Linked DNA regions of Tistrella mobilis. The protein of the gene in region 1 interacts with the protein of each later gene in a pairwise test. Links are inferred from orthologs where the notes say so. Each region holds a gene or a part of one and is shown on either strand. Other genes may lie near its edges. The genes, in order: P7L68_RS12410 and ndk.

What was found.
Region 2: the proteins of P7L68_RS12410 (region 1) and ndk interact in binary tests that used the Escherichia coli proteins (3 or more experiments, as listed by UniProt). The link is inferred for Tistrella mobilis from one-to-one orthologs.

What each region holds. Positions count from the first base shown.
Region 1 is NZ_CP121017.1:1,451,462-1,466,987, reverse strand. The notes cover bases 7,987-10,733. They hold P7L68_RS12410 (5-formyltetrahydrofolate cyclo-ligase), read right to left. Parts: upstream 9,769-10,733; coding sequence 9,205-9,768; downstream 7,987-9,204. Other genes in these bases: P7L68_RS12400 (hypothetical protein), read right to left, coding at 10,528-10,733; P7L68_RS12405 (cell division protein ZapA), read right to left, coding at 10,149-10,499; P7L68_RS12415 (YmdB family metallophosphoesterase), read right to left, coding at 8,213-9,091. Also shown: P7L68_RS12465 (TonB C-terminal domain-containing protein), read right to left, coding at 1-309; P7L68_RS12460 (hypothetical protein), read left to right, coding at 645-947; protein TolR, read right to left, coding at 1,202-1,660; protein TolQ, read right to left, coding at 1,664-2,398; P7L68_RS12445 (amidase), read left to right, coding at 2,954-4,351; ybgC (tol-pal system-associated acyl-CoA thioesterase), read right to left, coding at 4,390-4,824; Holliday junction branch migration DNA helicase RuvB, read right to left, coding at 4,925-5,986; Holliday junction branch migration protein RuvA, read right to left, coding at 5,983-6,630; crossover junction endodeoxyribonuclease RuvC, read right to left, coding at 6,661-7,161; P7L68_RS12420 (YebC/PmpR family DNA-binding transcriptional regulator), read right to left, coding at 7,201-7,950; more of P7L68_RS12400, read right to left, coding at 10,734-10,827; P7L68_RS12395 (helix-turn-helix domain-containing protein), read right to left, coding at 11,188-11,994; P7L68_RS12390 (aspartate/glutamate racemase family protein), read left to right, coding at 12,150-12,896; P7L68_RS12385 (asparaginase), read left to right, coding at 12,896-13,741; P7L68_RS12380 (aspartate ammonia-lyase), read right to left, coding at 13,812-15,185; P7L68_RS12375 (alanine/glycine:cation symporter family protein), read right to left, coding at 15,264-15,526. UniProt on the Escherichia coli protein: Involved in the removal of 5-formyltetrahydrofolate.
Region 2 is NZ_CP121017.1:2,462,495-2,478,220, reverse strand. What follows is about bases 9,921-12,867. They hold ndk (nucleoside-diphosphate kinase), read left to right. Parts: upstream 9,921-11,156; coding sequence 11,157-11,579; downstream 11,580-12,867. Other genes in these bases: purM (phosphoribosylformylglycinamidine cyclo-ligase), read right to left, coding at 12,297-12,867; purN (phosphoribosylglycinamide formyltransferase), read right to left, coding at 11,659-12,324; P7L68_RS17025 (ABC-F family ATP-binding cassette domain-containing protein), read right to left, coding at 9,921-10,913. In the rest of the region: P7L68_RS17060 (LPS-assembly protein LptD), read right to left, coding at 1-1,436; LPS export ABC transporter permease LptG, read right to left, coding at 1,439-2,593; LPS export ABC transporter permease LptF, read right to left, coding at 2,590-3,729; P7L68_RS17045 (leucyl aminopeptidase), read left to right, coding at 4,050-5,534; P7L68_RS17040 (DNA polymerase III subunit chi), read left to right, coding at 5,552-6,034; P7L68_RS17035 (PAS domain S-box protein), read right to left, coding at 6,045-8,276; P7L68_RS17030 (usg protein), read right to left, coding at 8,316-8,579; more of P7L68_RS17025, read right to left, coding at 9,000-9,920; more of purM, read right to left, coding at 12,868-13,421; P7L68_RS17005 (DUF2066 domain-containing protein), read left to right, coding at 13,697-14,974; P7L68_RS17000 (CDP-alcohol phosphatidyltransferase family protein), read left to right, coding at 14,981-15,598; P7L68_RS16995 (AI-2E family transporter), read left to right, coding at 15,618-15,726. UniProt on the Escherichia coli protein: Major role in the synthesis of nucleoside triphosphates other than ATP. The ATP gamma phosphate is transferred to the NDP beta phosphate via a ping-pong mechanism, using a phosphorylated active-site intermediate.

The DNA.
Region 1 (15,526 bases):
GACAATGTCCTTGAGCTGCTCGTATTTGCCTGCCGGCAACTCCAGCGGACTTGCGGCACGCACGGCACGGACCGCGCTTTCCGCGGCCACGCGATATGCCTCTTCGCCCGGCCGCGACATCCGCGCGCGGTCGACCACGTCGGCAGACAGCACCGTACCATCGGGCGCCAGGCGGATGCGAACCTCGACCACGAGATTCTCCGCCTCCGGCGCGCCGACCGGCACCGACCAGCGTCGCTCGATCTGGCTCCGGATGAAGGCGATGTCGCTGACCGATACCTGATCGGTCTGCTGGGCATTGCGCTGCATCACGGGCGCCTGCGGCTGATTGGACCGCGCGACCTGCTGTTCGCGGGGGGCGTCCTCCTTCGTCTGCGATTTGAGCTGATCCAGGCTCTTACGCAGCGAGGCCAGAGGATCATCCGGCTCCGGCTTCTTTTCCGGTTCCGGTTTCTTCTCCGGTTCCGGCTTTTTCGGCGCTGGCTTGGGTGGTTCGGGCTTCTTCTCGGGCTCGGGCTTCTTCTCCGGTTCAGGCTTCTTCGGCGGTTCGGGCTTCTTCTCCGGCTCCGGCTTCTTCTCCGGCTCAGGCTTTTTCGGCGGCTCCGGCTTCTTCTCCGGTTCCGGCTTTTTGGGCGGCGGAGGCGGTGGCGGCGGCGGTGGCGGCGGTGGCGGCGGAGGTGCCGGCTGCGGCTTTGGGGCCGGAGGCGGCGGTGGAGGTGGTGGCGGCGGTGGAGGTGGAGGCGGTGGAGGTGGAGGAGGAGGTGGTGGCGGTGGAGGAGGAGGTGGTGGCGGTGGAGCCGCCGGAGGAGGTGGCGGCGGAGGAGGCGGTGGAGGTGGAGGCGGTGGTGGCGGAGGCGGTGGTGGCGGAGGCGGGCTGGCCTGCGCCACCTGCTTCTCGGGCTCGGGCTTCGGATCGGGCTTCGGACGCAGCTGCGATGCCCGCGTGACCTCGCTCACCGGAACGACGTCGATCACGATCGTCTGTTCCTCCGGCGGCAAGGGTCGGCTGAGCGACGGCAGGCCGAACCACAACAGCGCCGCAACGGCGCCATGTGCTGCCAGCGAATATGTCAGACCGCGCTTCACCTCAGGTCCGAAGCTCCATGGAATGCCGGCTTGGGGAAGCACCCTCCCCCGAAGCCACGATCCCGGCCGGTGTCAACCGGCACGGGGCCGAAAAGGTTCCCGCACCCGCGGGCCGTCAACGTCGGGCGGGCGTGCCCTGCTGTAGGGTGGTAACCAGCGAGACCTTGGTGAAGCCGGCGCCGGTCACGGCCCCCATCGCCTGCATCACCCGACCGTAATCCACGCTGCGATCGCCGCGCACGAAGATCCGGGTGTCGGTCTTATTCTTTGCCACCGCCATCAGCGTTGCCGGCAGCTGTTCCAGCGTCACTTCCTTGTCCTGAACGAAGACCCGCCCCTGGGCATCGACCGACACCGAAAGCGGTTCGTCCTGGCCGGCGAGCGGTGCCGCCGAGCTTTCCGGCAGGTCGACCTCGACCCCCGCGGTCAGCAGCGGCGCGGTTACCATGAAGATGATCAGCAGCACCAGCATGACGTCGACCAGCGGCGTCACGTTGATCTCGCTCATCGGCTGACCACCGCCCCAGCGCCGGCGGCGGCCATGCCCGTTGGAAGGTCGGATGCCACCGGCCATGGGTCAGCGCCTGTCTTCGATCTGGCGGGCGATCAGTGCGCCGAACTCGCCCGTGAAATTCTCAAGCCGGGCGCCGTAGCGGCCGACATCGCTCGACAGCTTGTTGTAGAAGATAACCGCCGGGATCGCGGCGACGAGACCGATCGCGGTCGCGAACAGGGCCTCGGCGATACCCGGCGCCACAACGGCCAGCGTGGTGTTCTTGGTCATCGCGATCGAGGTGAAGCTGTTCATGATGCCCCACACGGTGCCGAACAGTCCGACGAAGGGTGCCGTGGAGCCGACGGTTGCCAGGAAGCCCAGATTGCGCTCCAGAAGCGACATCTCGCGGTTGAGCGCGATCTCCATCACCTGCTGGATCCGCTGACGCAGATTGGCACGCGACGTGGCGTCGGTGAGCGCGGTGCCCTTGGCCTTGGCCCGGCGCCATTCGCCCATCGCCGCCGCAAAGACCTGGGCCATCGGATGGTCGGCCCGCTCGGAAATGGCGTCGTAAAGTTCTTCAAGGGACCCGCCCGACCAGAACCGGTTCTCGAAGTCGTCGGCGCGGCGCTTCAGCCGGCCCATCAACCGGAACTTGTCGAAGATGATCGCCCAGGACCAGACGGAGGCCAGGACGAGCATAAGCATCACCGCCTTCACGATGATGTCGGCGTTCATAACCAGGCTGAGAATGCTCATGTCGTGCGCTGCCACCGATCCGGCGAGCGCCGCCTGGCTCACGACCTCCTGCTCCATTCACGTCCTCCGTGGATCGGACGGGCCCCGGCACTGCCCGGGAAGCTGCCCCGCCCTCATTCATCGACCCGTTTGATTACCAGAGTTCGGCCGAAACCGCTGCCGTTTCACGAATTTGACACGGGGGACCGGCCGAAGCTCCGACAGTCGGACGAGGTGCGGACACCTCGTCCCCGGCCGTGAGCCGGCCACGAGATATGCCAACCCGCGTGACTTGTGAAGGGGCCATGTGAGACGGCGATGCGGTCGTTGTGGCGAATGTCATCGCGGCGCAACAGATCCCCGGTGGGAGCGCGTGCCGCACCGCAATATTCTCAATATTATACAAAGATTTACGAGAGGAAATTCACAACATGCCAATGCATTTGCCTGGACCCTGCCCTGCGTCGGACGCCATAATCGGCCCGGTCCGATCCGAAGGCATACGGACCGGGCAGCCGGCACCGCGCGTCTCCGCCGCCGATACCTGCCCCCGCAGGATGAAACCGGGCCGATGCAGCCCGATCCCTGCCCCTCCCCGCCTTCGGCCTGCACATACGAAAGGCACCTGTACCCATGACGTCGCTCGCCGATCTGTCCGCCGTTGAGCTGGGGCGGCTTTACGCCGCCGGGGACACCTCGCCCACCGAGGTGACCGAAGCCGTCATCGCGCGGATCGAGGCGTGGGAGCCGAAGCTCAACGCGACCTGGGCCTTCGACCCCGAGGCCGCGCGCGCCGCCGCCGCCGAGGCCACCAGCCGCTGGCAGAAGGGCGAGGCGCTGGGCCCGCTCGACGGCGTGCCGGTCACGATCAAGGAAAACATTGCGACCAAGGGCTGCCCGGTGCCTGTCGGCACCGCCGCATCGGACATGACCCCGGCCGCCGCCGATGCGCCCGCCGCCGCCCGGCTGCGCGAGGCCGGCAGCGTGATCCTGGCCAAGACCACCATGCCCGATTACGGCATGCTCTCGTCCGGCCTGTCCAGCTTCCACAAGCTGGCCCGCAACCCCTGGGACCTCAACACCAATCCCGGCGGCTCCTCTGCCGGTGCAGGTTCCGCGGCCGCGGCCGGTTATGGCCCGATCCATCTCGGCACCGATATCGGCGGCTCGATCCGCCTGCCGGCCAGCTGGTGCGGCATCGTCGGCATGAAGGGCACCAACGGCCGGGTGCCGGTCGATCCGGCCTATCTGGGCCGGGTGGTCGGCCCCATGACCCGCACCGTCGCCGATACTGCGCTCGCCATGTCGGTGCTGTCGAAGGCCGACTGGCGCGACGGCAGCGCCCTGCCGCCGGCCGATATCGACTGGATGGACCTGGACGGGCTTCAGATCCGTGGCCTGCGCATCGGGCTGATGCTCGACATCGGCGCCGGTATGGCACCGAATGCCGAGGTGCTGGCGGCGGTTACGGAAGCCGCACGGCGCTTCGAGGCGGCGGGTGCCGTCGTCGAAGAGGTTCCGGCGGTGCTGACCCGCGAGATGCTCGACGGTCTGGACGATTTCTGGCGGGTCCGCGCCTGGGATGATGTCGAGCGCCTGCCGGAAGCGACCCGCGCGAAGATCCTGCCCTATATCCGCGCCTGGGCCGAAAGCGGCCAGACCCGCAGCGCCCTGCAGGCGGTGCGCGGCCTGAACCGCATCTTCGAGATGCGCAAGGCCGCCGGCCGGCTGTTCAACGGCGGCGGCTACGATTTCGTCCTGTCGCCGGTCGCCCCCACCGTCACCTACCCGGCCGACCAGGCCTCGCCGCTGGACGATCCCGAGCGGCCGTTCGAGCATATCGGCTACACCGTCGTCTGGAACATGTCGGAACAGCCGGCGATCTCGGTCAATTGCGGCTACGACGCCAAGGGCCTGCCGATCGGTCTGCAGATCGTCGGCCGGCGCTTCGACGATCTGGGCGTACTGCGCATGGCGGCCGCCTGGGAGGGCATGCGCGACGAGCAGCGCCCCTGGCCGAATTTCGACTGACCGGAGCCGATCCGGGAACACCCGTCCGGCCGTCCCGCTCAACGCGGGGCGGCCGCCGCATCCGCAAGCGCGATCAGCGCTTTCGGCAGGCGCCGTGGCTGGCCGCTCGCCGGGTTCAGCGCCACGCATTTGATCCGGCCGCGCACCAGCGTCTGATCGCCGCGCGCCACCACCTGCTCGAACTCCACCCAGGCGGCCCCGCGGCCGGTGATCCAGGTCGAGACGGTCAACAGGTCTTCAAGCCGGGCGGGCGCCTGATAGTCCAGCGCCACCTCGCGCACCGCAAAGCCGAAGCCGTCATTCTCCAGCAGCGGCCGCTGATCGATGCCGCGGCGGCGCAGCCATTCGGTGCGGCCCCGCTCCATGAATTTCAAATAGTTGGCATAGTAGACGATCCCGGCGGCATCGGTATCTTCCCAATAGACCCGCACCCGGATGACATCGGGCTGAACGGCGGCGGGCGTGGTGTCCATGGGATCCTCCAAAGGGTTCGCGGCCTTCAAATGCAACCTGTGCGCCGCATTATGCGGATCGACACTACCGTCGCGCAAGATATCCCGGCGGGGGCCGCGTTCAAAGATCCGGGTCGGGGTCGGTCTCGGCGCCGGCGAACAGGTCGGCCTCGCCATCGCGGGCCGGCGGCATCAGCCCCAGATGCTGCCAGCCGCCGCGGGTCAGCACCCGGCCGCGGGGCGTGCGGGCCAGGAAACCCTGCTGGATCAGGAAGGGCTCGATCACATCCTCGATCGCATCCCGGCTTTCCGACAGCGCCGCCGCCAGGGTCTCCACCCCCACCGGCCCCCCGCCGTAATGGCGGGCGATGCAGCCAAGATAGCGCCGGTCCATGGCGTCGAGACCACGGGCATCGACCTCCAGCCGGTTCAGCGCCCGGTCGGCCACGCCGGCATCGATCGCCGCCGCCTCGGCCACGGCCGCGAAGTCGCGCACCCGGCGGAGCAGCCGACCGGCGACACGCGGCGTGCCGCGCGACCGTCGGGCAATCTCCAGCGCGCCCTCTTCGGTCAAGGGTGCGCCCAGCAGCCGGCCGCCACGACGAACGATCGAGGCCAGTTCATCGATCTCGTAATAGTTCAGCCGGAGCGGGATGCCGAAGCGCTCGCGCAGCGGCCGGGTGACCAGCCCCGCGCGCGTGGTGGCCGCCACCAGGGTGAAGCGCGGCAGATCGATCCGCACCGAGCGCGCCGACGGCCCCTCGCCGATCACCAGATCGAGCTGGAAATCCTCCATCGCCGGATAGAGGATTTCTTCCACCGCCGGGTTGAGGCGGTGGATTTCATCGATGAACAGCACGTCGTATTCGTTGAGATTGGTCAGGATCGCTGCCAGATCGCCGGCCCGTGCGATCACCGGCCCCGAGGTGGCCCGGAACCCGACCCCCAGCTCCTTGGCCACGATCTGGGCCAGCGTGGTCTTGCCCAGGCCCGGAGGTCCGTGCAGCAGCACATGGTCCAGTGCATCGCCGCGCGCACGCGCGGCGGCGATGAACACCGCCAGATTGCCCAACACCTGGCGCTGGCCCACGAAATCCGCCAGCCGTTCCGGCCGCAGCGCCGGATCCTGCCGGTCCTCGGCAAGAGCTGCGGGCTGAACCAGACGCTCGTCGCCGCTGCTCATCGCGCCAGTTCCTTGAGCGCGCCGCGAAGCAGGATCTGAACGTCGCCCGCCGCCTCACCCGCAGCTTCCGCCACCCGGCGCAGCGCCGGCTCCGCCTCCGCCTCGCGATACCCCAGATTGACCAGCGCCGACAGCGCGTCGTCGAAGGCCGCGACCTCGGGCGGTTTGCTGACCGCGGCGATGGCCTCGGGCGTCTTGATCGATTTCGCCAGCACCGCCACGTCGGCCGCACCGATGCCGACCAGCGCCGCCTTGTCCTTCAGTTCCATCACGATACGCTTGGCGAGCTTGGGACCGACGCCGGTGGCGCGGGCCGGCGCGCGGGCGTCCTGAGCCGCAATCGCCGAGGCCAGCGCGGTAGGGTCGAGCACCGAAAGCACCGCCAGCGCCACCTTGGCGCCCACGCCCTGCACCGTCACCAGCAGGCGGAACCAGTCGCGCTCCGCCCGGTCGACGAAACCGTAGAGATGAATGTCGTTCTCGCGCACATGGGTTTCTACGTGCAGCGTGGCGGCGGCGCCGGTACCGCCCAGTGCGCCCAGGGTGCGGCGCGAGGCCTGCACCAGATAGCCGACGCCATGAACGTCGATCACCGCATGATCGGCACCGATCTCGTCGACGATGCCCTTGAGCCGCGCGAACATGCCGGGTGTGGTCTCCCCTGTTGGGCCGCCCTAGCGGGCCCGGGCCGTCCAGCCGGCCCGCGTGCCCCCATGATGCGCGTGACAGATCGCGACGGCGAGTGCGTCATAAGCATCCGCACGCGCATCCCGGTCGATGCCGGGCAGCAGCCGGGCGACCATGGCGGCGACCTGCGCCTTGTCGGCGCGGCCGCTGCCGGTCAGCGCCTTCTTCACCAGGCTCGGCTCGTATTCCGCCACCACCAGCCCCGACTGCGCCGGCACCAGCAGTGCCACCGCCCGGGCATGGCCCAGCTTCAGCGCCGACATCGCATTGGCGTTGACGAAAGTCTGTTCGACCGCCGCCCCCGCCGGCTGATAGCGCTCCACCACCTCGTAGAGGCCGTCATAGAGCGTACGCAGCCGGTCGGAGAGAGCGGCCTTGTCGTCGGAGGTCACCACGCCATGGCCGACATGGGTCAGCCTGGAGCCCTCGGTGTCGATGATGCCCCAGCCCGTGATCCGAAGCCCCGGATCGATGCCGATGATGCGCATGGCAGGCAACAGCCCCTGACCCGGCTCAGCTGACCGGGCTCATCCGTTCAGCTTCGCCATCACCTCGTCGGAGACCTCGAAATTCGCGATCACCTCCTGGACGTCGTCGTTGTCTTCCAGCACCTCGATCAGCTTGAACAGGGTCTGGGCCTGTTCCTCGTCGATCGCGATGGTGCTGAGCGGCACCCAGCCGAGCTTGAACTCCTGCGGGTCGCCATAGCTGCCCTCCAGCGCCGTACGCACTTCCTGCAGCGCATCGGGCTGGGTGTAGACGACGTGGGTCTCGTCGTCGCTTTCCAGATCGTCGGCACCGGCCTCGATCGCGGCTTCCAGCATCGCCTCGGCACCCGCCACCGAAAGCGGATAGGTGATACGGCCGACGCGGTTGAAGTTGAAGGCCACCGAATTGGTCTCGCCCAGCGACCCGCCATGCTTGCTGAAGGCGGAGCGCACTTCAGAGGCGGTGCGGTTGCGGTTGTCGGTCAGCGCCTCGACGATCAGCGCCACGCCACCCGGGCCGTAGCCCTCGTACCGCACCTCTTCATAGTTCTCGCCGTCGGCACCACCGGCGCCACGCTTGATCGCGCGCTCGATATTGTCCTTGGGCATATTGGCGACGCGGGCCGCCGCCACGGCGCTGCGCAGCCGCGGATTGGAATTGGGATCGGCACCGCCTTCCTTGGCGGCGATCACCAGTTCGCGGAGCAGCTTCGTGAACACCTTGGCGCGCTTCTTATCCTGCGCGGCCTTGCGGTGCATGATGTTCTTAAACTGTGAATGACCGGCCATCTCTACCGCCAACCCTCTGGAGTCTGACCGGCAGCTCAGCAGGTTGAGCTGCCTTTTGTCCCTCGCCGGGCGGGCGCTCCCGCGCCCCTGGCCGCCGCCTCAATGGCGCCTTGCATCAACCATCGCAAGCCGCGGCTTGCGATGGTTGATGCAAAAACTTCCGCCACCGGTGGCGCCTGGCCTCCCGTGCTTCCGGACGCTTCGATAGCAGAACTCGCCGCCGGATGCATCCCCGGAGACGAAATCACGAGCGTTCAGGACCTCAACCGACCGTCTCGGCCTGCCCCTGGGGCAGGTGCAGCTGCAACAGGCTTTCCGGCATCGGCTCGGCACCGGGCCAGGCGGGGCTGAGCCGCCCGCCCACGCGCAGCGGCGCGATCGACTTCGCAAGGCCGGTCGCGTCGTCGGTCTCGATCAGCGTGCCGCAGATGGTGGCCGGTCCATTGGCCGGCAGCAGCTTCTGGCCGCGCATCTTCCGGGTGAAGCGGTCGAGCGAGGCGTTCTTGTCCATGCCGATGACGCTGTCATAGTCGCCGCACATGCCGGCGTCGCACTGAAAGGCGGTACCGCCCGGCAGAACCTGGTGATCGGCGGTCGGCACATGGGTATGGGTGCCGACCACGGCGGTCACCTGGCCGTCGAGGAAATGGCCATAGGCCATCTTCTCGCTGGTCGCCTCGCCATGCAGATCGACGAAGATGCCCGAGACGAGCCCGCCCAGCGGATAGTCGCGCAGCACCGGCGCCAGCGCCCGGAACGGATCGTCGAGCGATTCCATGAACAGGCTGCACATGACGTTGATCACCACAACCCGCCGGCCGTCGGGCAGGGTCGCCATGGTGGCCCCCCGGCCGGGCGTGCCGGGCGGAAAGTTGATCGGACGCACCAGCCGCTGGTCCTGATCGATCCAGCCCAGGATCTCGCGCTGATCCCAGATGTGATTGCCGGTGGTCAGGATGTCGACGCCGGCGGCATAGAAGCTTTCGCAGATCTTGGGCGTGATGCCGAAGCCCGAGGCGGCATTCTCCCCGTTGACGATCAACAGGTCGACGCCGAGGGCCGACCGGATGGTCGACGCATGATCGATCACCGCCTGCCGGCCGGAACGTCCGACCACGTCACCAAGAAAGAGTATCCGCACCGTTCGACCTTTCGTCTCTGCATCGTCTGTACATGGGCGCCTGGCACCGGCTGCGATACCGCCCGTGGATGGATATGAGGCGCGCCCCACGCCGCGCCCAGGGGTATTTCGGCTCACCTCACCGGGACCAGCAGGCCTTGATCGGTCAGGATCAGATCGAGCGGCCGGTCCAGCGGCCCGGCAGGCACCTCGTCCGTCACCTGGACGGCAAAGCACACACCGATCGTGAACGGCATCTGCCCGGCAGCCTCGGCCGCCGCCAGGGTCCGGTCGTAGAAGCCGCCCCCCTGCCCCAGCCGGCGACCGGCCGGGTCCACCGCGACCAGCGGCATCAGCAGCAGGTCGGGCGCACACGGGGCCGCGGTCTCGTCGGGCATCAGGATGCCGAAGGCGCCGGCCACCAGCCGGGCATCGGGCTGCCAGGCCCGGAAGCCCAGCGGCGTATCGGGCGCCGTCACCACCGGCAGGCAGAGCCCGGCGCCGGTGGCCGCCCCAAGGGCGATCAGCAGCGGCAACACGTCGATCTCGCCGCCCGCCGCCACATAGCCCGCAATCCATCGCGGCGGCCGCGGCAGCCGGGCCACAACTGCCCCCGCCTCTGCGGCAAAGGCCGTTGCGGCATCGGCACCGCCTGCCGCCTGCGCCGCGCGGCGCAAACGCCGGAAGTCGCGGCGCATGGCGGCCTTGCGGGCATCGAGTGCCGGGTCTGGCAGCCCGGGATCCTGCAGCGGAATGGTCAGGGACGGCGCTCCGGAGACAGGCCGGGACAAGACCGGCCGTAAACGGCGACGCCCCGGCCGCGAGGACGCGGCCGGGGTCGTTCGGAAACTGGCGGACGGGGACCGGCACGAAGGTTGGCGGTGAAAATCCACATGGACCCGCGTGTGCAGGTGGGCGCCGTGATCCCCGTGGCTTGGTCCGGGCGTACCGGTCCGGACGAACCGGCCGGTGCCCTATCCGCACGCACGGGGAGGGACAGCTCCCTCATGTAGATGGTATCGGTCCCTGGGATTTAGGTTGCCTCACCGAAAGGCCAGAGCCCGTCCTGTTTCGAGATTTAGAGTTTCTCGAGCCGGGTTGCAATAGTCTCGATGCGTGCCGCGAAATCATCGAGCGCCCGGGCGAGGGTCGCATCGACGTCAGCGGCGGAGCGATCGGCGGTGCGGCGGATCTTTTCCACCTCCACCCGCGCCCGGTAGAGCCCCTGTTCGGCCTCGTTGGCCTGCTCTGCCAGCAGGATCGCCGCCATCAGCATCACCCGGGCATCCACCGCCACGCTGCGGCCGCTCGCCGCCTGCTGCACCCGTTCCTCGACCTTGCGGGCAAGGGTGCGGACGCTTTCCTCCTGCCCTTCGCCACAGGCGAGCGTGAACGCCCGGCCCAGGATGCGTACCTCGACTTCGGCCATGGCTTTCTCGTCTCCGATCCGGTTCGGCTCAGCGGTCATCAAGCACACGCCCGATGACGCCCATGGCCCGGTCGATCTGCTCACCCGCCCGGCGGCCGCGATCATCTGCGCGCAGACGGGCCTCTTCAGCCTCGGTCAACGCCGCCTTCAGCCGGTCGCGTTCCGTCGCAAGGGTCTCGATCTCGGCCCTGAGCGCGTCGATCCGGGCACCGGCCGCCCCGGAAGCGGCCGCCTCTCCGGACGCCCGCGCCTGGGTCACCCGCTCGGCCGCCTTGCGACTCGCAGCATCCAGCCGCGTGAGCGCGCTCGACAGCCTCTGCCACGCCATTTCCATATTCGCCATAGATCCGGCCACCATGAAGACAGGAGGTTGCGCTTGTTCGTCGGCACGGCCCAAGCCGGGAGAACCTCGTCAGGATAGCACGGCCCGGCGCAGGGCCGGAACGCGATGACCAACCGTTGCATGGGAATCCGATCCCCATCTCCGGCAGGCCGGGACTGACGAGCTGAACCGACATCCCCCGAAAGCCGGTGCCGGCCGCCGGGGGGCGCGCACCTCGGATCGGGCGGGTTGTCCCCGCCTCGACGGCGCCCCGCCAACATAGGGAGCGGGCGCCCCCTGCGTCAATGAGTGATGCCAGGGACCATGGGCGTGATGCCAGGGACCAGGGCCGCACTGCGCCAGCGGTCACCGCCGGGCATAGGCGTCGAAGGCATAGGGACCGGACATGCGGTTGTCGATCATCTCGGGCACATGCGGCGGGATTTCGGGATGGCCGGGATCGAACAGGCCACAGGCCCTGAGTGCACCGGTCAGCGACAGCCGCGCCGGGATCCGCTCCAGATAGACCCGGACCGAACAGGGCATATGGGCCTGATCGGCCGACACCCCCAGCTTCACCCCGTGCAGCCGGGTCCAGCGCAGGGCGTAGTCCGGATAGAGCACCGTCTGGGTCAGCTCGATGCCGGCGCCGTATTCGTAATCCGACATGAACACCCGGTCCCCGGCGACCAGGGCCGCACCCTGATAACGGTAGTGGCGCCGGCCGGGCCGGTCATGCGGCCCCATGCGTTCCAGGCGCCGGTAGAAGGTCCGCCCGTCCTCCACCGAGAAGACGATCAGCCCGCGGATCACCTTCCCCTTCTGTGACATGGAATAGTAGTATTCGAAGAACATGCCGGTCAGATTGCGGACCCGGGCATCGCCCAGGGCCATCACCCGGTCGAAATGCTGGCGCAGCCGGCGGTTGGTGGTGCCCTCGTCCAGACCGCGGACCCGGACGATCTCGGCAAAATCGCGCGGCGGCAGCATCATCTCGTAGGGTTCGACGCCGAAATAGTCACAGATCTTGCGCAGCAGCGCCGGCCGCGGCGCGGAGCTGCCGGCCAGGTAGCGGTTGAGCTGGCTGCGGTTGATGCCGAGATCCCGCCCGACCTGAGAGATCGACGGCCGATACGAGCAGAGCAGGCGAAGATTCTCGGCGATCTCGGTCATCTGCGCTCTTTGATGCTGTAATCGCACAAATCTGCATCAGATTGAGCACCGAGTGCCGCATTGTCAAGCAGGGGCCCCATCGACACCATTTCATGGCAGCCTACGTGCCTTCGGCGCGATGCCCTCGGACCATCTTCGCGGGAAAGACCCATGCCATGACACCGCGCCCCCATGCCGGCCGGGCCTATACGCTCGGCATCATCACAGGCTCCGGCCCCGAAGCCGGGCTCGATCTCTGGGCCAAGATCCTGCGCCATACCCAGGCGTTGATGGGCACCAGCTTCCGCGGCGATCTGGACGCGCCGCGGCTGGTTGCGGTTTCGGAACCCGCTCTCGGGCTCTCGATGGACCTCAGGGCCAACGAGGCGGTGGTCTGGGCGGCAATGGAGCGGACGGTGCGGGAGATTGCGCCCGGGGTCGATGCCTTCGCCATTGCCTGCAATACGCTGAACTGGTACGCCCCGCGGATCGATGCGCTGCTGGCCGATATCCCCGGCGCCGGTCAGCTGGTTTCGTTTCAGGGCGTGCTCCATGACGAGATCCGGCAGAGCGGCGCATGTCGAATCGGGCTGCTGGGGGCAGCCCCGGTCGTGGCGCTCGACGACCACTCCGCCTATGCTGGCCTCGCCGCCCATGTCGCGATCGAAACCCCGGCCGACCCCGACCGGCTGCAGACGCTCATCCACGACGTGAAGCGGCTGGGTGGCGCCCATCCGTCACTCCGCCCGCGGCTTGAGGAGATCATCATGCAGATGCAGGCCGAAACCATCCTGCTCGCCTGCACCGAGCTGCCGCTGATCGCGCAGCCGGTGGCCGGGCGGCAACTCATCGACGTGACCGATGCGGTCGCGGCCCGGCTGGCGGCGCTTGCCCTCGGCCATGCCGGCATGAAGGCGGCCTGATGCGCCTGCTGCTCATCCACACCGGCGGCACCATCGGCATGGGCGATACGCCCGACGGCCTCGGCCCCGTCGACGGGCTGGTCGAGGCCGCGGTCGAGGCGCGCCTGCCCAAGAACATCCGGCTGACCACCCGCGTCTTCGCGCCGCTGCTCGACAGCGCCGATGTCGGCCCGGCGCACTGGAACCGGATGCTCGACCTGATCGACGACCATCCGGGCACGCCGGTGATCGTCACCCACGGCACCGACACCATGGCCTTCACCGGTGCCGCGCTGTCGCAGGCACTGGCGGGGCTCGGCCGCCATGTCGTGCTCTGCGGTTCCATGCAGCCGCTCGGCCGCCACGGCGATGCGGAAGACAATCTCGATCTTGCGATCGATGCCGCCCTCCGCCCCGGTGAAGCGGTGATGCTGGCCTTCGCCGGCCGCCTGATGCCGGCGGACGGGCTGGTGAAGCACGATTCGCAAGGCGCCGACAGCTTCCGGGCCATCCCGCAGGCTCCGGCCTGCCCGCCACGCCGCCGACGGTTCGGCGACCGGCGGCTTGCGATACTCTCCCTGTCGCCGGGCATTCCGGCATCCATGCTGCGGGCCTGCCTGGCTGAACTCGACGGCGCGGTGCTCAGGGTCTTCGGCGCCGGCACCGCCATGGCCGATCCGGCGGTCATCGACGCCCTGGCCGATGCCGTCAGGGCGGGCAAACGCATCCGGGCGGTCAGCCAGTGCGAACAGGGCGGGCTCGTTCCCGGCAGCTATGCCGCGGGCGCCGGTCTCTGGTCCTGCGGGGTGGAGAATGGCGGCCCGGAAACCCCGGAAGCCGCCCTCATCCGCCTCTGGCTCGGCTGAGCCTGCCAAACGAAATCGGGGGAGCCTTCCCCCGAAGCTCCCCCGATCCGTCGCCGCCGGCAGGTCCGCATCAGCGGAGCCAGGCGGCGATCTCCTCATGACTGCCGACCCCCAGCCGCAGCGCGGTCTCGGCAACCCCTGCCCCGTCTGCCAGCGCGGTCTTCGCCACCCGGGCGGCCCGTGCATAGCCGATATGGGGGACGAGCATCGTGGCCAGCACCAGCGAGTTCTCCAATGCCCCCTCGCATTGGGCGACATTCGCCTCGATACCGGTCACGCAGCGCGTGGCCAGCGTGTCCATGGCCCTGATCAGCATGCGCATGGACTGGAGCAGGTTGAGGATGATGACCGGCTCGAAGGCGTTGAGCTGCAACTGCCCCGCCTCTGCGGCCATGGTGACGGTCAGGTCGTTGCCGATCACCTGAAAGGCGACCTGGTTGACGACTTCGGGGATCACCGGGTTGACCTTGCCCGGCATGATCGAACTGCCCGCCTGCATCGCCGGCAGCCGGATCTCGTTGAAGCCCGAGCGCGGGCCCGACGAAAGCAGGCGCAGATCGTTGCAGATCTTGGACAGCTTGACCGCGATCCGCTTGAGCACGCCCGAGAAGGTGACATAGGCGCCGGTATCGGATGACGCCTCGACCAGATCGCCGGCCAGCGTCACCTTCAGCCCCGAGACCAGGGCGAGTTCGGCGACCGCACGCTCGGCATAGCCGTCGGGCGTATTGACCCGGGTGCCGATGGCGGTGCCGCCCAGATTGACCTCAAGCAGCAGTTCCGACAGCCGCGCGATGATCGCGACATCCTCACGGATCGTGGCGGCGAAGCCGGCGAATTCCTGGCCCAGCGTCATCGGCACCGCATCCTGAAGCTGGGTGCGGCCGATCTTGCGGATATGGGCAAAGGCCGCCGCGCGATCCTCGAAAGCGGCACAGAGCCGAAGCTGCGCCTCACGGAAGGCGGCGCACTGATCGACGATCGCAAGGCGCAGCGCCGTGGGATAGACGTCGTTGGTGGACTGTGAGCGGTTGACGTCGTCATTCGGGTGCAGATGGTCGTAGTCGCCGGGCCGGAAGCCCATCCGGATCAGGCCCAGATTGGCGATCACCTCGTTGACGTTCATGTTGGTCGAGGTGCCGGCACCGCCCTGGATCATGTCGACCCTGAAATGCTCCAGATGGCGGCCGTCGATGATCTCGGCCGCGACCGCCACGATCACGTCGTGCTTTTCCGGCGTCAGCACCCCCAACGCCAGATTGGCGCGGGCCGCCGCCACCTTCACCCAGGCCAGCGCCCGGACGAATTCGGGAAACAGCGACAGCGGAATGCCGGTGATCGGGAAATTGGCGATCGCCCGGGCGGTGTGTATGCCCCAGAGGCAATCTTCGGGCAGAGGCATGCGGCCAAGGCCGTCCTCTTCGATGCGCATCGTATGGTGCATCGGTCTGATCCAGGCTGTGGTGTGCGGGGGTGGGACCGGGGCCGTCCGGAGAGAACGGCCCCGGCAGTCACGTCGGGATCACTTCCAGATCGTCGGGTCCCAGGCCTTGCGATCGAGATCCAGATCGGGGAAGCGCGCGGGATCGAGCACCGGGCGGGCGACGCCGGCCTTGAGCTGGGCGCGGTAGTCGTCGATCACCCGCATCGCCACCGGGAAGAGCATGATGATCGCGATCAGATTGACCAGGGCGAGCAGGCCCATCATCGGGTCCGAGAAGAAGAACACCGACGTTGCCTGCGGCGCGGCCGCGCCCAGGAACACCATGGCCAGGATGGCGAAGC
Region 2 (15,726 bases), 1.0 Mb from region 1 along the record:
GGCAGGCGCCAGTCCAGCGCGATCTCTGGCAGAATGCGGCCGGCTGTGCCATTGAAGCTGCGGCCGTCCTCAGTCAGATCGTCGACGACATAGCCGTCGCCGCGCAGATTGGCGGTCAGCGTATAGATGCCACCTTCGCCGCCGATATAGCTGCGATTCCATCCGCCGCCCACCGTGGCGCGGTAGCTGTCGGTCCCATCCTGGCGCGACAGACCGGCGAAGCTGGACTCCATCCGCCACTGACCGCCGAGAGGGGCTGTACCGGGGGCACCCAGCCGGCTCCACTGCGCCATCGGCAGGGCCGTCGGCAGTTCGGATTGTCTCTGCGTATTGCGGAGCCCCTGGAACCAGTAGCCGGCAATCTGGGCGTAGTCCCGGCCGTTCAGCTCTTCGGCGTAGAGCGTCGAGGTCAGGGTTTCGCGGTTGGTGATGTCGTAGACGCGCAGCACCGTGTCGTCCCCGGCCCAGATGCCGTCAAATCCCCAGCGCCAGGTATCGTTCAGGTCGAAGCGTCCACGACCGGCGATATAGCCACGGACATTGTCGCGGGCGACATCATCCGTTGCATCCGCGATCATGCCTTCCAGCGAGTAGGCGCCGTTATCCAGGGCCCGGCGGTATTCCGCGCTGAGGCCTGATCCTTGGTCGGTCGTCCACATCGGCGTGATCGTGGCATCGGTCGTGGGATCGATCACAATATGGTAAGGGATGTCGATCCGGCTGCCGAGTGTGCTGTTGGAGCGATAGGTTGGCGCCAGCATACCGCTCCGGCGATCGACCGTGGGATCCGGATGGCTGAAATAGGGCGTATAGGCGATCGGTACGCCCAGCAATTCCAGCGTCGCATCACGATAGACGATGTCGCGGGTCTGCTCGTCATGGGTGACCTTATCGGCCTTGATCTGCCAGAGCGCCGGCCGGTCAGGCTTGTCCTCGCAGAGTTCGCAGGCGGTGTAGGCCGCTTTGTCCATCTGTGTGAAGCGGCCTTCGCGGGTGCTGCCGGCCGCGACCAGAAGCGTCTGGTCCGCCAGTCGGGCCTTGAGGTCGCGGGCGATGCCTTTCGCAAAGCCTTCGTCCAGCTGGGCGTAGCTCGCGAACATGACCGAACCGTCGGGCTCGACCATGGCCACATTGCCCTGTGCGGTAACGATGCCGTCGCGCCGGTTATAGGTCAGGCTGTCGGCTCTGACGATCCGGTCGCCCTGGGCGACTTCGACATTGCCGCGTGCGATCACGAGCTCCAGCTCGCGCGCATACTCGACCTCGTCCGCCTGAAGCAGGATCGGCTCGTCGGACGCAAGAGAGGGCAGGGCCTGGGCACGTGCCGGATCAGGCAGGGCGCTCAACACGACGATGGCGGCTGCGGCCAGGAGATCGGCGCGCAAGCGATCGAGCGTGGAGCGGCGGCGGCGGGTGGAAGCAGGTCCGGCGACCAAGGCTAGCCGTCCTCCAGATGCAACAGGGTCGCTATGCCGAACAGCGCCGCAACGCCGGCCGGAGTCCAGGCGGCCAGCACCACCGGCAGGCCTCCGGATTGGCCGAGAGCATAGACCACGCCCGTAAGGAAATACAGCAGGAAGCCGGTGAAGACACCTCCGGCAATGGTGATGCCGGCACCGCCCCTGCGGGTGAAGCGCAGGCCGAAAGTTGCGGAGATGATGACCATGGCCATCATCAGCAATGGCAGGGCGAGGACGGAGTGCCAGTAGAGCCGATGCTGCAGCGCACTAAAGCCTGCATCCCTGAGCTGCGCGATGAAACCCGGCAGCGCCCAGAACGACATGGTCTCAGGATTGGCGAAACTGTCCAGAATCTGCTCGCGCGTCATCTGAGTCGCCTGTTCCAGGGTCTCTGCGCGTTCCGGCATCCGGTCGGGCGCTGAGACGACGGCGTTCTCGATATGCCAGACCTGATTGCCCAGCGTCGCGCGCGCAGCATCGATACGGTCGCGGAAGGTCTCGTCCGGCCCGTAGCGGAAGATCGTGACATTGCCGAGGTCGGTGCCCGCCGCGGCCATGCGGGTGGCATGGATCACCACCGGCGCGCCGTCCAGCCGCTCGCGCAGCCACAGACCGCCGGGGCCGACCGACAGAAGACTGCTGCGGCCGCCGATATAGCGGGCGTCGAGCGATTCGTACCTGGATGTCATCATGGCGGCGAGCGGGTTGAAGACGGCAACCAAGAACGCGCCCAGCAGCAGTGCCACGCCGACCGGCGGTGCCATGAACTGCCAGACGGATACGCCCGCCGCCCGTGCCACCACCAGCTCATTGGTGCGGGTGAGGCGCGAGAAGGTTATCATCCCGCCGATCAGGACCGCAAAGGGGGCGATCCTCTGCAATTGGAACGGGTTCTTGAGGATCGCCATGCCGATCAGCGTCGTGACCGGCACATCATCACCGGCGGCACGGCGCAGCAGTTCGATCAGATCGACGACAAGCACCAGCCCCATCACCACGGCCAGCACCAACCCCACCGAACTCAACATATGACGGGCGAGGTAGAGACTGAGCGTGGCCGACGCATGCCGGCGCGGGGTTGACGGTGCCCGGCCCGCCCGCACACGGCCGCTATTGGATGAGGGTTGCGTCATGCCTGGGCCTTCTCCGTCGCCCTATCGGGGGCTCGGGGTGGAATCCGCTGCGGCCGGCGGCCCAGCATGAGCCAGAGGGCAGTGGCTGCGGCGCCGAGAATCGAAAGATAGAGCGGGACCGCGGCGATGGGCGCCGTAACGAGCGCCGAGGTCAACATGATGCCTGCAAGTTGCACGGCGATCATCGCGGCCGCCGCCACCGCCACCCTGGTCCAGCGACTGCGGCGGGAGAATTCGCCGGCAAGCAGTGGGCCGAGTGCAATCAGGGTGAAGGCGAGATTGTAGAGCGGCCAGGCCAGACGCTGATGCAGCTCGCTGCGCAATTCGCCGCGAAACCTCTCTGAAATGCCGGCCTCGGGGTTCAGAAGCTGCGACAGATAGCGTTCGCGCCTGTCCCGCGTGCCGGGCGATACGTCGCCCGCAACCAGCGCCAGATCCACGGTGTAGCGGTCGAAATAGAGGAAGCTCACCCGTCCGTCGGGGCTGCGCTCCTGCCGGTTGCCATCGACCAGCACGATCCGTTGGCCGGTGTCGGTGGCGACCAGGCCGCCTCTTGCCGCCATCATCGTTACAGGTATCGCCTTGTTGCGCTCATCCTGGACCAGGATGCCGGCCAGTTCCCCTGAAGGCAGACGCTCGCGCACAAAGACCGTCAGCCCCGGCACGGGCGAGTTGAACCGCCCTTCCTGGAGCAACACGGCGGCCACATCGCTGCGGATGGAGATCTGCAGTTCGCGGAAGTCCCGCGTGAAGGTCGGGACGATATAAAGCGACAGCAGATAGCCAATCAGCGCGAAAACGCCGGCCAGCATCATCGCCGGCCGGATCAGCGCCCATGGCCCCAGACCGGCGGCGCGCAGAACCACCAGCTCCCGGTCCGAAATCAGCCGGGAATAGACCGTCACCACCGCACAGAACAATGCGATCGGCATGATGATGGTCAGGAAGGTGGGCAGCAGCAGGATGGTGAGCTGAACGAAGACCAGTGCCGAGAGGCCGCGATTGACGATCAGGTCCAGGAACCGCACGGACTGCGTCAGCCAGACCACGGCGGCAAGGCCGGCGGTGATGGCGAGCGCCGGCAGCAGCAGCTGTCTGAACAGATAGCGGGTGGCAAGCGGCATGGAACCCGGCATGGAACCCCTGGGCTGGGAATCGGCTTCACCGTTCATACCCGGACGACGGACCGGGCGCGGCGAGGCATGCGGAACGGGCGGGTTGCGGCGTGTCCTGCAACGGGATGCAGGGACACCCCCCGCCGGCCGCAACTTATCTTGGCCGACGCCCAGGGTCCAGTGCCCGCCTTCGGGGAGGGCTGTGTCGGATATGCGTCACCGGTCTTCTGCCGGAGGGGCACACCGCCTATATTGCCCGGAGACACGCGCCGGCGAGTGGCCCGTTCCAGGATCACCGCCCGGCATGTCCGAGCCATGCACAGAAACCCGGAGAGGCAGGCATGACCATCAGCTTCGCGACGTCGTCGATTCCAGCCGGCGGCACCCTCGTTCTTCCCGTGTCCGAAGGTCGGGCGCTGACGCCCGCCGGACAGGCGGTCGACGAGGCGACCGGCGGCGCGCTGGGCCGGGCCATGGCGGCCACCCGTTTCGAAGGCAAGGCCGAGCAGCAGGCCGTCGTTCTGGCGCCGCACGGGGTGGGGCTCGATCGGGTCGTTCTGCTCGGCATCGGCAAGGCCGGAGAGTTTGATGCCCTGAAGGCGCTGAAGTTCGGCGGCCGGGCAGTGCGCTCGGCAGCCGGTGCTGCGGCGATTGCCGTCGACATTTCCGGGCTCGACGGGGATCAGGCTGCGCTCGCGGCCGAGGTCGCCCTCGGCGCGCGGCTGCGCGCCTGGCGGTTCGATCGCTATCGCAGCAAGAAGGAGGGCGACGATGCCCCGGTCGACCCGGCCGTCACCGTGATGAGCGGGGCCGGTACCGATGCGGCCGTCGCCTTCGAGGCCCGTCATGCGGCAGGTGACGGTGTCGATTTTACCCGCGAACTGATCTCGGAACCGGCCAACGTTCTCACGCCCCGCAATTTCATGGAGCGGCTGAAGGATCTTGCCCGGCTCGGCATCGATGTCGAAGTCCTGGACCGCGACCGCATGGCGGCTTTGGGCATGAACGCCCTGCTGGGCGTGGCGCAGGGCAGCGTCAACGAGCCCTATCTGGTCATCATGCGCTGGACCGGCTGCGAGAACGATAGCGATCCGGTGGCGTTCGTCGGCAAGGGCGTGTGCTTCGACAGCGGCGGCATTTCGATCAAGCCCGCAGGCGGCATGGAAGAGATGAAGTGGGATATGGGCGGCGCCGGCATCGTCGCCGGCCTGCTTCGCACGCTCGCCCAGCGCAAGGCGCGGGTGAACGTGGTCGGCGTGGTAGGTCTGGTTGAGAACATGCCCTCCGGAACCGCGCAGCGGCCGGGCGATGTGGTCACCTCGCTCTCCGGCCAGACCATCGAGGTCATCAACACCGATGCGGAGGGCCGGCTGGTCCTGGCCGATGCGCTGACCTATACCCGGGATCGCTTCAAGCCGTCGGCCATCATCGATCTGGCGACCTTGACCGGCGCAATCATCGTGGCGCTGGGGACCTACAACGCCGGCCTGTTCGCCAATGACGACGGTCTGGCGAATGCACTGCTCTCGGCCTCGGCCGCGACCGGAGAGGGGCTGTGGCGCCTGCCGCTGTCGGATGCCTACGACAAGGACATCAATTCCGACATCGCCGACATGAAGAATGTCGGCAAGGGGCGGGATGGCGGCAGCATTACCGCCGCCCAGTTCCTGAAGCGTTTCGTGGGCGATACCCCCTGGGCGCATCTCGATGTGGCGGGTGTGGTCTGGGGCAAGGGTGACACCGATCTGGGCCCCAAGGGGGCGACCGGCTACGGCGTGCGCCTGCTTGACCGGCTGGTCGCCGATCGTTTCGAAGCCGGCGCGTGAACGGCGGCGGAGAGGTCATGTCCGCCGATACGGCCGGGGGGCAGCCCCCCGGGGTGGAAATCGCCTTCTATCATCTGACCGTGACTCCGCTTGAGCAGGCGCTCCCCGCCCTGCTGGAGCGGGTTCTCGCCCACGACTGGCGGGCGGTGCTGCGGGCCGGGTCGGCTGAACGGGTGAAAGCACTGGACAGCCTGCTCTGGACCTACGATCCGGACAGCTTCCTGCCGCATGGCAGCCAGGGGGATCCGCTGCCCGAGCGTCAGCCCGTCTGGCTGACGGCAGGGGACGACATGCCCAATGACCCACAGGTCCTCGTGCTGGTCGACGGGATGGATCATCCCGATCCGTCGGGCTTCGTCCGGGTGCTCGATCTGTTTGACGGGCGCGACGATCTGGCGGTCTCTGCCGCACGCGACCGCTGGCGGGTGCGGAAGGCTCGCGGTTTCGCCCTGACCTACTGGCGCCAGCGACCGGACGGCCGCTGGGAACGGGCGGCCTGAAAGCCGGGCTTCAACCTGTCTGGTACAGTGGCAGATCGATCCTGAACCGGCTGCCCGCGTCAGTGGTTTCCCACCATATCAGACCGCCATGGCGCTCGACTACCGCCCGGGTAACCGCCAGGCCGAAACCGATATCGCCCGGTCGGCGTGGCGGTGCCGACCGGCTCTGAGACAGGCGGGGCATCGCCTCGGTCGCGGTGGCGGCCGTGTCGGATTGTTCTTCCACCGACATCCGGACGCGATGGTCGTTCAGACCCCAGGCCAGCCTGACGGCGGTGCGGCTCCCGACGCGCGGCTGCGGACCGGCCACCTGATCGACGACGCCGAGCAGCGCCTGGGCGAGGCGTTCCGGATCCATCATCACCATGGTGGCCTCTTCCGAGCCCGCCTGATCCGCGGGGCCGCTGACCGTCAGCCCGATATGGGGAAGATCGTTTGCGCGAGCAGCGATGGTCGCCAGCAGATCCACCAGCTTCACCGGCTGGCGCGCCAGGGTGAAGCTCCCGCTTTCCAGACGCTCCACATCCACCAGGCCGTTGATGACCGAGGTCAGGCGATCGGCATTGCGCGAGGCCATGTCGAGCAGGGCGGCCAGGCGTGGGGGGACGTCGCCGCCCAGACCATGGTTCGCCAGACGCAACGCGCCGACCAGCGCCGTCGTCGGCGTGCGCAGTTCATGGGCTGCCGCAGCGATGAAGGCCGCCTTCAACTTGTGGACGCGGTGGATCTCGCTGACATCCCGGATCAGGGCGATCACGCCGCTGAAACCGGCCGATGTCTCTCTGAGGGCAACGAAGGTCGCCTCACCATCGCGGCCGGTCGGGCTGAAGCTGCCGTCGGGATCAGGGTGGGCGATCGGGAATGCACGCCCCGCAGTTTCGCAGCCGGACAGTTCGTCGAGCAGGGCCCTGGTCATCTGATGCGCGTCGGATGGTCGAAGCAGCAGGCCGATCGGTTGCCCCTCTATGGCAGCCGCAGACACGCCGTAAAGCTGCTCCGCTGCCGGGCTGACATCGATGATCCTGCCGTCGGCATCGGCCAGCACCACGCCATCGGTGAGGTGCTTGAAGACCAGCGCCTGACGATGTCGCACATGTTCTGCGGTGATGAGGTCGGTGACATCGGCGATGGTTACCGCGCGCCCGCCATCCCTGCCGACCCGAACCCTGAGGCGCAGCCAGCGTTCGTCAGCCAGCCTGACGTCAAGGACCGGAAGCAGAGTGTTTCCGGGATCAGGGTTGCCGTTCAGAACATGTAGCAGCCGCCGGCGCATTGTCTCCGGGTCAGCCGCATTCGCCGCCAGGCCAGCCGCAAGCAAACCCACCGGCTGGCCGCGATGAATTGCCGCCATTGCGCGCGGGAGATGGCTGCGCAGGCGTTCATTCGCCACCGTCACCCGGCCATTGCGATCAATGTGCAGAAATCCATCGGACATCGCCTCGATAGCATCGCGCAACCTGCCGCGGCTTGCTCTGAGCCGGAGCTGCATGATCACCGACAACAGGGCGAGGCCGGCAACGGATGCCACGACACCGGTCGCCGAGAGCATGCTCATGGTCTGCAGTGTTCTGAGTTCGACACGTGCTGCCATGCGGGCTTCTGCCGTCCGTTCCTCGATCCTGGGGAGCACGGTGGCAAGTCGGGCGGCAATCGGTCGCAGTTCACGCACGGCCTCGCCAGTATCTGCCGTCTCGTCGATCCGGCGGAGCGCGGTGCGCAAAGCGTCCAGAACCAGCCCCCCTTCCGGCAGGGAGCGGACGATGGCACCCATGCCGGTGCCGTCGATGGCGGCGGTCAGCTCTCGCAGGTGATCCAGGCGAATGCGTGTTATGTCGGGCTCGTCGGGGACGGTACGTTCCGCAGAGGGAAGCTCTGCGACCACGGCCAGGACCGTGCGCTCGAGATCGCGAAGGGCGATCGCTGCCCGCGGGAGATCGCCCGCTGCTGCGGTGATGACGCCCCGAACCATGTCATTGCTGCGCACCAGCCCGATCGCGAAAAGCAGAAGGGCTGCGAGCATGAGCATGATCGCGACAGGCTTCAGCCACGCAATCACCGCATCCGCGGTGATCATCGATCGTCTTCCGGCGCTTCGGTGATCGGGTGCGGGGCGCGTCACTGCGCCCGGCCGGTCTTCGGTCATGACAGCTTTCCGTCCGCGGTCACATGCAGGCGGCTGCCGGCATGCGCCGTGGTGGGGATCGGTTGTGATGACCGATAGGAGAAGCAAATCCCGCGCCATGATCGCCCGGGCTGTAGCGATTATGGCGCGGGCCGCCCCTTATTGCAGACGCCAGACCCCGTCGAGATGCCGCCAGCGCGCAGGTGCCGCGAGTGCTGAATTTGCGACGGTCACCGAGTGAATACGGCCGTCAATCTCGCGGGTCCAAAAATCCAGGAATGATCGCAATTTCGGAAAGCGGGGGGCAATATCCAGAAACTGCCAGATGAAGCTCTGCAAAACCGTTGGATGATCGGGCATATGGTAAAGAATTTCTGCCGTGGTGATGCGATTGTCGCGTAGGATGGCCTCGATTTCGTTCATGACTGCACTCCTTGCGATAGATACATGCAGATTGAGCGGGGAGCACAGATATTATCTAAGAGTCGGCTGCCGAAATATTCAAGACCAAAAACATCGAGCAGGAATCTGTACGCGATATCTGTTGATTATTGGCACTCAACCAAGGCCGCTGCTGACAAGCAGGGACCGACGAGAATGGGCAGGAAACAGTCACGCCACCTTGATGCAAAACGCGATGCATTCTGCGGCGCCTGGGGGTGCGTCTCAGTCGCAGTCTGCGACGCGGGCTTCACGCCGATGATCGTCAGAGCCAACTGTCACCCGAATGACGGGCATGCAGGATCAGACGCCGCCCGCAGCATCAGCCGGCAGGCGCGTGATGATCGCAATCGGATAAGGGGAGCAGCCGGCACCGCCCGCCCTGGCGGTGTCGCGAAGTCCTCAGGCGTCGGCCAACGCCTCGGCTTCCGCCGTCTCGTAGGCCTCCGCGGCTGCAAGCCAGCGCTCTTCGGCCGCCTCGAGATCGGCATCGACCTTGCCCTTTGCCCGGGTCGCTTCGGCAACCTTGGCCTGCGGTCCGTCATAGAGCTTGGGGTCGGCCAGGATGGCGGCAAGGCGGTCGCGCTCCCGGGTCAGTTTCTCAACTTCCGCCTCAGCTTTTCGAACCATATCCTTGAGAGGCTTTAATTTTTCGCGCCGTTCGGCGGCGGCCCGGCGCTGGTCGCGACGGGTGGTACGTGCATCGGCATCACCGGCAACGCCGCCCCGGTCGGGGGTAGCGCGGGCGGTTTCCAGCAGCAGGCGCCGGTAATCGTCGAGATCGCCCTCATAGGGCCGGCAGCGGCCATCGGCGACCAGCCACAGCCGTTCTGCGGCAAGCTCCACCATGCGCCGGTCATGGGCGATGAAGACCACGGCGCCGGAATACTCGTTCACCGCCTCGATCAGCGCATCACGCGCCTCGATGTCGAGATGGTTGGTGGGCTCGTCCAGCAGCAGCAGATGCGGGGCGTCACGGGTTACGAGCGCGAAGAGCAGCCGGGCCTTCTCACCGCCCGACAGCTGTTCCACGGGCGTATCACCCCGCGCCTGTGTCAGGCCGAAGCGACCCAGATGGGCGCGCACCTTGCTTTCATGCTGGTCTGCCATTACCCGGCGCATATGCTGGAAGGCTGTTTCGCCCGGGATCAGTTCGTCGGCCTGATGCTGCGCGAAATAGCCGATCCTGAGCTTCGACGGGCGCACCATCCGGCCTGACCGCGGCTCCAGCCGGCCGGCAAGCAGCTTCATCAGCGTCGACTTGCCGTTACCGTTGGCGCCGAGCAGGGCGATCCGGTCGTCCTGATCGATGCGCAGATTGATGCCTTTCAGCACCGGTGGCGCATCGCCATAGCCGAGCGTCACATCGTCGATGGCGATGAGCGGTGGCGCCAGGGTCTCGGGCGAGGGGAAAGAGAAGGCGACTTCATAGGCAGGTGGCGGCGCGTCGGCCGAGCCGAGGCGTTCCAGCGCCTTCACCCGGCTCTGTGCCTGGGCAGCTTTGGTCGCTTTGGCGCGGAAACGGTCGATGAAGGCCTGCAGTTTTTTCCGCTCAGCTTCCACGCGCTGGGCAGATTTTGCCGCGTGCTCGCGCCGTTCGGCGCGCTGGCGCAGGAACTGGTCGAAATTGCCGCGATAGGCCATCAGCCGCCCGCCCTCGACATGGGCGATGCGATCGGTCACGGCATTCAGCAGATCGCGATCATGGCTGACCACCACAAGCGTGCCCGGCCACGAGGCGAGATGGCTCTCAAGCCAGATCGTGGCTTCCAGATCAAGGTGATTGGTCGGCTCGTCGAGCAGCAGGATGTCGGCATCGGCGAAGAGCGTGCGGGCAAGCGCAATGCGCATCCGCCAGCCGCCCGAGAAGCTTGAACAGGCGGCATTCTGCATGGCCTCGTCGAAACCGAGGCCGGACAGAATACGTGCTGCACGCGCCGGAGCGGCATGGGCGCCGATCTCCGCCAGGCGGGCGTGGATCTCTGCCTGGGCCATGCCGTCATGGGTGGCCTCTGCCTCGGCCAGCCGCGCAAGCAGGCGCGCCCGCTCCGCATCGGCACCCAGCACATGCTCGACCGCGCTTTCCTCGCCGCCCGGCGCCTCCTGAGCGACCGAGGCCATGCGCGCACCGGGTCGCAGCTCCACCGATCCGGCATCGGGGGAGATCTCGCCACGGATGAGGCGCAACAGCGTCGACTTGCCGGCGCCGTTCGGCCCGACAAGGCCAACCTTCTGGCCTTCGGAGATGGCGATGGTCGCGCCGTCGAACAGCGGCCGACCTTCGATGCGATAGACGAGATCGTTGATGTGCAGCATGGGCGATCACATAGCATGAGCCGCGAGGGCTGTCATCCGCTCCCGGATGAGGGGACGTCTGCGCTTTACCGTCATGGAGCGGCGGTTGCCCCGGCCCCGGGAAACCGTTATAAGCCGGCTCGATCGCGGCATGTCGACAAGCGCCCGGCAACGGGCCGGTCGGGGTGGCCGCGGAGACCCGTCGGTGCCGGGGATGTCCCTGCGGCACCGCTTCCTTCTGCTTCCGAGAGACGAGTTCGAGACATGGCCACCGAGCGCACCCTGTCGATCATCAAGCCCGACGCCACCCGCCGCAACCTGACCGGCCAGATCAATGCCCGTTTCGAGGCGAAGGGTCTGCGTATCGTTGCCCAGAAGCGCCTGCAGCTGACCAAGGCCCAGGCCGAGGGCTTTTACGCGGTGCACAGCGAGCGCCCCTTCTTCAACGACCTCGTCGCTTTCATGATCTCGGGCCCGGTCGTGGTCCAGGTGCTTGAGGGTGAGAATGCGGTTGCCGCCAACCGCGAGATCATGGGCGCCACCAACCCGGCCAATGCCGCCGAGGGCACCATCCGCAAGGATTTCGCTGAGTCGATCGAAGCCAACTCGGTTCATGGTTCGGATTCGGCCGAGAACGCGGCGATCGAGATCGCCTACTTCTTCGCCCAGACCGAGATCGTCGGCTGATCCGACGCCTTCGGGACGAAGAAAAGGGCCGCGTGGCACAAGCCGCGCGGCCCTTTTTCATATCAATGACAGCCCGGCGTCAGCCGAGGGCGGGTGGCGAGATCAGCACCGAGTTGATCGCCACCGGATCGGTCAGGTGTTCGACATGGCCCGACTCTGCCAACCGCACGTCGCCGGCGGCAACCCAGCGCAGGGCGGCGGGGTAGATCCGGTGTTCGGCGGCGTGGATGCGCTTCGCCAGCGCATCATGATCGTCACCCGGCAGCACCGGTACCGCGGCCTGAACCACGATCGGCCCGGCATCCATTTCCGGAACCACGTAATGCACGGTGACGCCGGTGATCCGCACGCCGGCCGCCAGGGCATCGTCGATCGCGCGCGCCCCCTTGAAGGCCGGCAGGATTGAGGGGTGGATGTTCAGCATCCGCCCGGTCCAGGCCTCGACAAAGGGGGCGGTCAGGATGCGCATGAAGCCGGCAAGACAGACCAGTTCGATCCCGCGCGCCTCAAGCTCGGCGTGAAGAGCGGCATCAAAGGCAGCCCGGTCGGGAAAGGTCCTGTGATCGATGACCACCGCCTCGATACCGGCCGCGGCAGCCCGCTCCAGCCCGTAGACCCCGGGCCTGTTTGAAATCACCAGCCGGATCCGGGCCGGATGGTCCGGATCGGCGGCGACCGCATCGATCAATGCCTGAAGGTTGCTGCCCGATCCGGAGATCAGGACGGCGACGTCACGCTTGGCCATGCGGCCTCCATGTTCTCGATCGCAACCAGGGCCTCGCCCGCTGCACGCGGCACCAAGCGACCGATCACCCGGGCATCCTCGCCGGCGGCGCCGAGGGCTGCGACCACGGCCTCTGCCTCTGCCTCGGCCACCACCACCACCATGCCGATGCCGCAATTGAAAGTCCGGGCCAGTTCGTGGCCCGACAGCTCACCCGCCCGGGCCATCCAGCGGAACACCGGCGGCAGGGTCCAGAGGGCGGCATCCAGATCGGCACCGACGCCTTCGGGCAGCACCCGCGGGATGTTTTCGAGCAGTCCACCGCCAGTGATATGGGCCAGCGCCTTCACCCGGCCGGCGCGAATCTCGGGCATCAATGCCTTGACATAGATCCGGGTGGGGGTGAGCAGGGCTTCGCCCAGGCTGCCCGCCGTGGTTTCGAACGGGGCCGGTGCGGCATAATCGAAGCCGCCATCGGCGACCAGCTTGCGGACCAGCGAATAGCCGTTCGAATGCACGCCGGAAGAGGCGAGCCCGATCACTACGTCGCCGGCGCCGACATCTTCGCGCGGCAACAGGGTGCCACGTTCGGCGGCACCCACCGAGAAGCCGGCAAGATCGTAATCCGACCCGGAATAGAGGCCGGGCATCTCGGCGGTCTCGCCGCCGACCAGCGCGCAGCCCGCCTGGTCGCAGCCTTCGGCGATGCCCTCGATCACGTCGGCCGCAAGCGGCACCGAGAGCTTGCCGGTGGCGAAATAGTCCAGGAAGAACAGCGGCTCGGCGCCCTGGACCACCAGGTCGTTCACGCACATGGCGACCAGATCGATGCCGATGGTGTCGTGACGGCCGACAGCCTCGGCGATCTTGAGCTTGGTGCCGACGCCATCGGTGGACGAGACCAGGATCGGATCCTTGAAACCCGCCGCCTTCAGGTCGAACAGCGCGCCGAAGCCGCCGATGCCGCCGGCAACGCCTGACCGCTTCGTGCGGGCGGCGGCAGGCTTGATCCGGTCGACCAGGGCATTGCCGGCGTCGATGTCGACGCCCGCATCGCGATAGCGGTCACGTGCCCCGGCGGGGGCGGCGGGGGTCTGTGCGGTGCGGTCGTCGCTCATCGAAGGCATCGCCTCTGAGTGTCGTGGTCCGGGGGCAGCCATCACGCGTCCGGTACCGCGTGCTGCGGCAATCCCGTGTCGTGAAGCTGATTTCCGGGCGAGATGGTTTTCAGCGCGCCGGCTCTCGACTAGAGTTGCCGTCGAACAAGAACGGCGGGCGGCCCGGCGGGCGGTCCGGCGCGGTGAACATACTGCAACGATCGGCGTTTGCAATGCTAGCAATGCAGCCAGGCCACGCTGTACCCGGCCTTTCCGCCTTCAGTGGCGTCCGACCCATGCTCCGGCTCCTCGTGCCGGTACTCGCCGCCCTTGCCGTGGCGGTGCTCTGTCTGGCCGCGTCCGGTGCGGCTCTGGCGCAAAGCCGCGCTCAGGTCTACACCCAGGACGGTGTCGCGGTCGATGAAGCCGCGGGTAATGCCAATGCGGCACGCGAAAAGGCGCTTGCCGTTGGTCAGCGCAAGGCGCTGGACATGCTGCTGCGCGGCATGACCGATCCGCGCGATCACGGCCGCCTGCCGCAGCCCCCCGACGATCAGCTGCTCCGGCTGGTCCGCTCGATCGACGTTTCGAACGAAGCGGTGGCGCCGCAGCGCTATCGTGCCACCCTGACCGTGCGCTTCGATGCCGAGGGCGTGCGCGGCCTGCTGCGCAATGCCGGGATCGCCTTCGCTGCTGCCGATCAGGGCCTGTCGCTGGTGGTCCCGGTGATCCGTACCGATGACGGTATCTACTGGGATGACGGCTGGTGGCGTGCCGCCTGGGAACAGGCCGTGGGCCGGGGCGGGCTGATCCCCATGCTGGTGCCGCTCGGCGATCTTGCCGACCGTCAGGCCCTGCCGGCCGATGGTGCCTCGCTCGCCGATGATGTGGCCAAGGGCGAGCTGGCGAAGCGTTACGATGCCGAGGGTGTCTGGGTTGCCGAGGCTCAGGTGACCGGCAGCCAGCTTCAGGGCCGGATGACGGCTGCCGATGGCAGCGTTTATACAGCCAACGGCCAGATTGCCGGCGACAACGGTGTCACGACGGCAGCCGAGGCGGTGGTTGCCCAGTTGTTGGATCAGGCGCGTAGCGGCTGGCGTGCGACCAACATCGTCGACTACAGCCGGCGAGAGCGCCTGGATGCGGTGGTGCGTTTCGCCAATCTGTCGGTCTGGGCCGAGATCCGTCGCCGGCTGACGGCGCTCGCCATGATCGAGAAGGTCGAGGAGACGCTCCTGTCCAATGTCGGTGCCGAGATCACGATCCGCTATTACGGCGATCGTGACGGGCTGCAGGCGGCCTTGACCCGCCAGAATCTGGCGCTGGTACCCCTGGGTGTGGATTGGGAACTGGTCGATCGCATCCGCAATCCCGATGCCGGCATGCAGCCTGTGCCGCCTCAGAACTCCGGTCTTGCTCCCTATGGCGGCGTGGCGCCGGCCACCACGTCCACCTCGCCGGCGGCAGGCGGGGCGGCGACCACCGGCGGTGCGCCGGCCACAGGTGGCAGTATACCGGGCGCGGCCGGGCCGGGCGGCGGCGTGCCGCCGCGCACGGTGGGGACCGGCGGCTGATCCGTCATGGCCCCGGACCTGCGCCAGCTGCCCAACCTGATCACCACCGCCCGCATCCTGATGGTGCCGGTGGTGATCTGGCTGATCCTGAAGGGCATGGTGGCGGAGGCCTTCTGGATTTTCCTCCTTGCCGGATTTTCCGACGGGCTGGACGGTTGGATCGCCAAGCGCTTCGATGCCAAGACCGAGCTGGGCGCCTGGCTGGACCCGATTGCCGATAAGTTGCTGATCGCCGGAACGTTCATCGCCCTCGGCTGGCAGAATCTGGTGCCGGCCTGGCTGGTGATGCTGGTGGCCTCGCGCGATGTGTTGATCATGGGGGCGGTGATGCTGGGCCAGACCATGGGCCAGCCCTTCGCCATCGCCCCCTCGCGGGCCAGCAAGATCAATACCGCAGCCCAGATCGGGCTCGCGCTCATGGTCATGGCCATGACGGCGATGATCCTGCCCGGTCACGGTCCGACCGATGAACGTCACTGGCGGACGGTGACGGAATTGCTGATGCTGGTGGTGGCAGCCACCACCCTGACATCCGGGGCGGGCTATCTGGGGCGCTGGCTGTCCCATGCCCGCACGCATGATCACGAGCCTCGCGATGACGCCGACGGCCGACCGCCGTCCTGACGATCCGAAGGGAGACCGGATGAGCCGTAGTGCACGCACCCTGTTCTGGGCCGCCTTCATCGTGGTGCTGATCGGCAGCCTGTGGCTGCTGGGGGGCGTACTTCTGCCCTTCGTGGCGGGGCTTCTGG